Regions from separate parts of the Actinomadura sp. NPDC048394 genome, predicted to be linked through region 1. Evidence: predicted binding sites of a transcription regulator. Region 1 holds the regulator's gene; the other holds the start of a gene.
What was found. Region 1 encodes HrcA, which represses chaperone genes, less so after heat shock. Its sites were predicted from a motif close to TTGGCACTCTCNNNNNGAGAGTGCCAA; they were not measured.
Positions count from the first base shown of each region.

Region 2: the regulator HrcA is predicted to act here: its motif matches at 1,981-2,007, upstream of groES (co-chaperone GroES).

Region 1 is NZ_JBEZJL010000079.1:20,484-24,519, forward strand. It holds gene hemW (radical SAM family heme chaperone HemW) at 1-1,010, shown strand, start outside; gene AB0C78_RS40360 (DUF3097 domain-containing protein) at 1,011-1,835, opposite strand; gene hrcA (heat-inducible transcriptional repressor HrcA) at 2,023-3,033, shown strand; gene dnaJ (molecular chaperone DnaJ) at 3,034-4,036, shown strand, end outside.
Region 2 is NZ_JBEZJL010000017.1:80,668-84,703, forward strand. It holds gene groL (chaperonin GroEL) at 1-1,465, opposite strand, end outside; gene groES (co-chaperone GroES) at 1,553-1,864, opposite strand; gene AB0C78_RS14360 (SAM-dependent methyltransferase) at 2,126-3,454, shown strand.

The sequences.
Region 1 (4,036 bases):
ACACCGCGATCGCCGAGGTCCGGATGGCCCGCAAGGTGCTCGGTGACGCGGACCTTCCCGTCCAGACGGTCTTCGTGGGCGGCGGTACACCGACCCTCCTCGCGCCCGACGATCTCGGACGCGTCCTCGCGGCCATCGACGCCGAGTTCGGGCTCGCGCCGGGCGCCGAGGTCACGACGGAGGCCAATCCCGAATCGGTGGACGAGGCCTACGTGGCGAAGCTCCGCGAGGTCGGTTTCACGCGGGTCTCCTACGGCATGCAGAGCGCGCGCGAGCACGTCCTAGCCGTCCTTGAGCGGTCGCATACGCCGGGCCGCGTTCCCCAGGTCGTCGAGTGGACGCGCAAGGCGGGCTTCGAGCACGTCAACCTCGACCTCATCTACGGGACGCCGGGGGAGACCGACGACGACTGGCGCGCGTCCCTGGAGGCGGCCCTCGCCTGCGAGCCCGACCACGTGTCCGCGTACGCGCTGATCGTCGAGGAGGGCACCCGCCTGGCGGCGCAGGTGCGCCGCGGTGAGCTCGCCGCCCCCGACGACGACGCCATGGCCGACCGCTACCTGATCGCCGACGAGCTCCTCGGCGCGCACGGCCTGCGCTGGTACGAGATCTCGAACTGGGCCTCGTCCCCGGAGGCCGCCTGCCGCCACAACCTCCTGTACTGGACGGGCGCGGACTGGTGGGGCGTCGGCCCCGGCGCCCACAGCCACGTCGGCGGGACCCGCTGGTGGAACGTCAAGCACCCCGCCGCCTACGCCGCGCGCCTCGCCGAGGGCACCACGCCCGCGTACGCGCGCGAGGTCCTCGACGCCGGCGACCGCCGCATCGAGCGGATCATGCTCGAGCTCCGCCTCGCGGACGGCTGCCCGGCCGATCTCCTGGACGACGCCGCCGTCCGCCGCGCCATCGCCGACGGCCTCGTCGACCCTGCCGCGTACGAGCGGGGCCGCGCCGTCCTCACCCGCCAAGGCCGCCTCCTCGCCGACGCCGTCACCCGCGACCTGACCTGATCAGGACTGTGCCGGCGCGGTCACGAAGTCGATCAGCTCCTCGACGCGGCCGAGGAGGGCCGGTTCGAGGTCGGTGTAGGTGGTGACGGAGCCGAGGATGCGCTTCCAGGCCGCGCCCGTCTCGCAGTTCCAGCCGAGCGCTTCGACGACGCCCTCCTTCCACGGGAGGCCGCGGGGGACGCGGGGCCAGGCGGGGATGCCGACGGCGGCGGGCTTGACGGCCTCCCAGATGTCGATGAACGGGTGGCCCGTCACGAGCACGTGCGGGGACGAGACCCGCGCGGCGATCCGGCTCTCCTTGGAGCCCTCCACGAGGTGGTCGACCAGCACGCCGAGGCGGCGGCCCTCCTCGGGCGCGAACTCCTCGACGATCGCGGGCAGGTCGTCCACGCCCTCGAGGTACTCGACGACGACGCCCTCGACGCGCAGGTCGTGCCCCCAGATCTTCTCGACCAGCTCGGCGTCGTGGAGGCCCTCCACGTAGATGCGGCTCTCCTTGGCGACCTGGGCGCGCAGCCCCCGCACCGCGATGGACCCGGACGCCGAGCGGGCCGGCGCGGCGGGCGCCGCGGCGGGCCGGACGAGCGTGACCGGCTTGCCGTCGATCAGGAACCCGGCCTTGGTGAGGGGGAACACGCGGCGCTTGCCGAACCGGTCCTCCAGCGTCACGCCGAACTTGTCGCAGGCCACCACGGCGCCGCAGAAGCCGCTGTCGGGATCCTCGGCGACCAGGCCCGGCTCGGCCGGGATCTCCGGGATCTGCCCCTTGCGGGGGCGGCGCCAGTCGCCGGCGAGGACGTCGTCTCCGTAGTTCTTGCTCCGCACGGTTCCGCACACTAACGGCCGGGATAAGATCGCGCAGCCGCGCGCGGCCCGGCGGCCTGCCGCGGCCCCCGGAACGTCCCCTCGGGGCCGTACACTTGGCACTCGGAAGTACGGAGTGCCAGCAAGGCCCTGTCGGCGGTATATCTGGACGTGAGGACCTGTGGAAGGTGCAGAAGGAGGTGACCGGGTGCTGGACGACCGGAAGCTCGCGGTGCTGCGCGCCATAGTCGAGGACTACGTCTCCACGAACGAGCCGGTGGGCTCCAAGGCGCTCGTGGACCGGCACAACCTCGAAGTGTCCTCGGCCACCATCCGCAACGACATGGCGGTGCTGGAGGAGCAGGGCTACATCGCCCAGCCGCACACCAGCGCCGGGCGGGTCCCCACCGACAAGGGGTACCGGCTGTTCGTCGACCGGCTGTCGACGATCAAGCCGCTGTCGGTCGCCGAGCGCCGGGCGATCGAGACGTTCCTGTCCGGCGCGTACGACCTCGACGACATCGTCGGCCGCACCGTCCGGCTGCTCGCGCAGCTGACCCGCCAGGTCGCGGTGGTGCAGTACCCGTCGCTGACCCGCTCGTCGGTGCGGCACGTGGAGCTGGTCCCGGTCGCCGAGGGCCGGCTGCTGCTGGTGCTGATCACCAACACCGGGCGGGTGGAGCAGCGCGTCATCGAGACGGGGAAGATCTCCGAGGAATCCGTCGGGCACCTGCGGGCGTTGCTCAATACATGCCTGGACGGGCTGGGCTTCGGCGACGTGCCGTCCGCCGTCGCGGACCTGCCGGACAAGGTGGGCCCGGACGAGCGGCCGGTGGCCGCCGCGGTCCTGTCCGTCCTGCTGGAGACCCTCGTCGAGAACCACGAGGAGAAGATCGTCTTCGCCGGCGCGGCGAACCTGGCCGCCGTCGACTTCTCGCCGAGCCTGCGGGAGGTGCTGGTGGCCCTGGAGGAACAGGTGGTCCTCATGCGGCTGCTCGGCGAGACCGGCGACTCCTCTACTCTTACGGTGCGGATCGGCACCGAGAACCCCGATGAGGGGCTCCGTTCGACCTCGGTCGTCGCAGCCGACTACGGCGTCGGCGACCTCACGCTGGCCCGGCTGGGCGTACTCGGGCCGACACGCATGGATTACCCCGGCACGATGGGAGCGGTACGGGCAGTGGCACGCTACGTGGGACAGATCCTGGCGGGGTCGTAAGTGGCCAACGACTACTACGCGACCCTCGGCGTCCGCCGGGACGCCAGCGCCGACGAGGTCAAGAAGGCGTACCGGCGGCTCGCGCGCGAGCTGCACCCGGACGTCAACCCGGACCCGGAGACGCAGGAGAAGTTCAAGGAGATCACCCAGGCCTACGAGGTGCTCTCCGACCCGAAGAAGCGCGAGATGTACGACCTCGGCGCGGATCCGTTCGCGCCGGGCGGCGCGGGCGCGGGCGCCGGCGGGTTCGGCGGCGCCGGGTTCCCGTTCAGCGACATCATGGACGCCTTCTTCGGCACCGCGACGTCCCGGGGCCCCCGCTCGCGCGCGCGCCGGGGCCGGAACGCGACGCTGCGCGTCGAGCTGGACCTGGCGGAGACCGCGTTCGGCACGACCCGCGAGCTGTCCATCGACACCGCGGTCGCCTGCACGACCTGCGAGGGGACGGGCTGCGCGCCCGGCACCCACCCGGAGACCTGCGAGACCTGCCACGGCCGCGGCGAGGTGCAGCAGGTGCAGCGCTCGTTCCTCGGCCAGGTCATGACGGCCCGGCCGTGCCCCGCCTGCGGCGGGTTCGGCTCGGTGATCCGGCACCCGTGCACCGAGTGCTCGGGCGACGGCCGGGTCCGCACCCGGCGCACCGTCAAGGTCAAGATCCCGGCGGGCGTGGAGAACGGCATCCACATCCAGCTCGCCGGCGAGGGCGAGGTCGGCCCGGGCGGCGGCCCGCCCGGCGACCTGTTCCTGGAGATCGCCGAGAAGCCGCACCCGATCTTCGAGCGGGAGGGCGACGACCTGCACTGCACGGTCGAGATCCCGATGACCGCCGCCGCGCTCGGCACCAGCGTCACGATCGAGACGCTGGACGCCGCCGAGGAGGTCGACATCAAGCCCGGCACCCAGTCCGGCCAGGTGATCACGCTCTACAACCGGGGCGTGCGGCACCTCAACGAGAGCGGCCGCGGCGACCTGATGATCCACGTGAACGTGGAGACGCCGGGCA
Region 2 (4,036 bases), on a different contig from region 1:
GGGCGATCAGGTCGCCGTACTCGCCGGTGGCGGCGTTGTAGCCGTGCCCGGCCTGCAGGTCCTGGACCTTGGAGACGACGACGTAGCCCTCCTGGCCGGCGTTCTCGGAGATCCAGCGCAGCGGCTCGACCAGCGCGCGGCGCACCGCGTCCGCGCCGGTGGCCTCGTCGCCGGACAGGCCGAGGGTGTCGAAGCCCTCCTTGGCCACGTGCACCAGCGCGCTGCCGCCGCCGGACACGATGCCCTCCTCGATCGCCGCGCGGGTCGCCGAGATGGCGTCCTCCAGGCGGTGCTTCTTCTCCTTCAGCTCCACCTCGGTGGCGGCGCCGACGCGCAGCACGCAGACCCCGCCGGCCAGCTTGGCCAGGCGCTCCTGCAGCTTCTCGCGGTCCCAGTCGGAGTCGGAGTTCTCGATCTCGACCTTGATCTGGTTGACCCGCGCGGTGATCTCGTCCGCGGAGCCCTCACCGTCGACGATGGTGGTGGCGTCCTTGGTGACGGTGATGCGGCGGGCGCGGCCGAGGTCCTCCAGCCCGATCGAGTCGAGCTTGAGGCCGATGGCCTCGCTGACGACCTGGCCGCCGGTGAGGGTGGCCATGTCGCCCAGCATCGCCTTGCGGCGGTCGCCGAAGCCCGGCGCCTTGACGGCGACGGAGGTGAAGGTGCCGCGGATCTTGTTGGCGACGAGCAGCGCGAGGGCCTCGCCCTCGACGTCCTCGGCGACGACCAGCAGCGGCTTCTTGGTCTGGGCGACCTTCTCCGCCAGCGGCAGGAACTCCTGCACGTTGGAGATCTTGCCGTCCACGATGAGCACGTAGGCGTCCTCGAGGACGGCCTCCATGCGCTCGGGGTCGGTGACCATGTGCGGCGACAGGTAGCCCTTGTCGAACTGGAGGCCCTCGGTGAACTCCAGCTCGAGGCCCATGGTGTGGGCCTCCTCGACGGTGATGACGCCGTCCTTGCCGACCTTGTCGAACGCCTCGGCGATCAGCTCGCCGATCTGCGCGTCCTGGGCGGAGATGGTGGCGACGTGCGCGATCTCGCCCTTCTCGTCGACCTCGCGGGCCGACTTCAGGAGCTGGTCGGACACGTACTGGGCGGCCGCGTCGATGCCGCGCTTGAGGCCGAGCGGCGAGGCGCCGGCGGCCACGTTGCGGATGCCCTCGCGGACCAGGGCCTGGGCGAGGACGGTCGCCGTGGTGGTGCCGTCGCCCGCGATGTCGTTGGTCTTGGTCGCCACTTCCTTGGCGAGCTGGGCCCCGAGGTTCTCGTAGGGGTCCTCCAGCTCCACCTCGCGGGCGATGGTGACGCCGTCGTTGGTGATGGTCGGCGCGCCGAACTTCTTGTCGATGACGACGTTGCGGCCGCGCGGGCCGATCGTCACCTTGACGGCGTCCGCGAGAGCGTTGACGCCGCGCTCAAGAGCCCGGCGAGCGTCCTCCTCGAACTCCAGGATCTTCGCCATGGGGTTATCTCCTATGTCACGCGATCCGCCCCGGCCGCCCCGCCGGTGGGCGGCGCGGGCCGGGGCGGGCGCATCACGTCTCGGTGATTACTTCTCGATGACCGCGAGCACGTCGCGGGCCGAGAGGACGAGGTAGTCCTCGCCGTTGTACTTGACCTCGGTGCCGCCGTACTTGCTGTAGAGCACGACCTCGCCGACCTTGACGTCGACGGGGACGCGGTCGCCCTTGTCGTCGACGCGGCCCGGGCCGACGGCCAGGACGGTGCCCTCCTGCGGCTTCTCCTTGGCGGTGTCCGGGATCACCAGGCCGGAGGCGGTGGTGGTCTCGGCCTCAAGCGGCTGGACGACGATGCGGTCCTCGAGCGGCTTGAGAACAACCTTGGTGGCGGTCGTCACGATCTGACCTCCCCTTCGATTGGTCCTCGGCGGCCATGGCCGGCCGCCGGCACATGTGACAGAGAGGCGACCCTGGACCGGCCTGTCGTCGCGGGTGCCAGACCGACCTTGTCGCTGTGTTGGCACTCTCGCGGGGAGAGTGCCAGTCAGTGAGACTATGCCGTGCCCGTTGGCCCGTCAACACGGACACGGAGGCACGGCCCGCGCCGTTCCCGCCCGTTCACCCGCGGATCACCGGCGCGCCGCGGTCGGTACGGTCCAGGCATGGACATCGCGTCGTTCCGGGAGCTGCTCACCCCCGCCGGCCAGGCACTTCTCGCGGAGGCGGGCGAAGCGGACATCTCGGAGGCCGGGTTGCTGGGGACGGCGTCGCGGTTGCGCGAGCGGTACGGGGCGGACCTGGTGGCGGCGGCACTGACGCAAGTGCGGTTGCGGCGGCGCGGCGAGACGAAATTCGGTTCCGACGCGAGCCGCATGTACTTCACCCAGGCGGGCTTGGAGCAGTCGACGCGTGCGAGCGTGGCGGCGCATCGCGCGCGACGCTTCGCCTCCGGGCTTTCCGCGGGCGCGCGTGTACTGGAACTGGGGTGCGGCATCGGTGCCGACCTTATGGCGCGTTCACGGATGGGTCTGACGGGCGACGGCGTCGAACGCGATCCGCTGACGGCCGAGGTGGCGAAAGCCAATGTGACCGCGTTCGGGTTGGACGACCTCGCGCGCGTGCGCGTAGGCGACGCCCTGGAGGAGGACCCGGACGGATACGCCGCCGTGTTCGCCGACCCCGGACGCCGGACGGCACGGGGCCGCGTCTTCGACCCGCGCTCCTACGAGCCGCCGCTCGACGCCGTCCTCGCACTCGCCGGACGGGCACCGGCCGCGTGCGTGAAGGTCGCGCCCGGCATCCCGCACGAGGCCGTGCCGGAAGGCGCGGAGGCGGAGTGGGTGTCGGTCGCCGGCGACGTGAAGGAGGCCGCGCTGTGGCTCGGCGATCTCGCCGGTGACGTCGGACGCCGCGCCACCCTCCTGCCGCCCGGCGGCGCGTCCGGCGGCCCCGGCGGCGCGTCCGGCGAACCGGGTGGCGGGCACGGGCACGGCGGGGAGGCGGTCACGTTGGTGCCCGGCGGGCTGGGCGACCCGGACGTCCGCCCCTGGGGCCGCTACCTCTACGAACCGGACGGGGCGGTGATCCGAGCGCATCTCGTCGCGGAGGTCGCGGACCTGGTCGGCGGCGGGCTCGCGGACCCGCACATCGCCTACGTCACGTCCGACGAGCTGCGCCCGACGCCGTTCGCGTCCGCCTACGAGATCGACGGGGTGCTGCCGTTCTCGGTGAAGCGGCTCAAGGCCGAGCTGCGGCGCCTCGGGACCGGCGTGTTGACGATCAAGAAGCGGGGGTCGGCGGTCGACGTGGACCGGCTCCGCCGCGACCTCGGCTTCGGCGGGCGGCGGGCCGGGTTCGGCGCCGCCGAGACCACGGTGGTGGTGACGCGGGTCGGCCGGGACCCGGTCGCGCTGCTCGCCCGCCCCGTCCCGCGCCCCGAGCGGCGGGGCGAGGCGGACGCCGACCCGCCCACGGCGGGCCGCGCCCGTTAAACGGTCCAAAGATCTTCCGCGCGGCGCCGCAACGCCAAGGACGTCCGCGCGACGCACCATGGCCGTGCAAATCATTCGCGCTTTCCGGCATTGCGTTCACCAGGGATTCCGGGCGCCCGGCAAGGCGGGCGCGGCGGCCGGTGAATCGGCGCGGCGAGATCAACGGGCGGCGAAACACCAAGGCAGGTTCAGCGATCGGGTTCCGGCCTCCCACGAATGCCGGTCCGGAATGGCGGCGGGCCGGGCGGGGGCGCGGCCGACGGAGCCGCCGGCCGCCTGGGCGCCGCGCCGGAGGGCCGGCTCGGGAACTGCCGATGTTGGACGAGATGTACGGACAGAGTCCCCGCCGCGGGGGCTCCGGCGGCGTCCGGGCGCCGGCCCGGCGGCGGAACCGACCGCCACAATCGCCCCAGATCCCTCGAATCACGGAAATCACCTTATGGACGGTGATCATCGTCAATTCGAACCATCGGGATAACAGGCGCATTCCGCAGAACCCGCGACGTTCCCTGCTACCCGTTATAGCGGCGCTTCACACGCACTACAGTGGCGACTTCACGATTCATTGCCGTGCGCCATTTC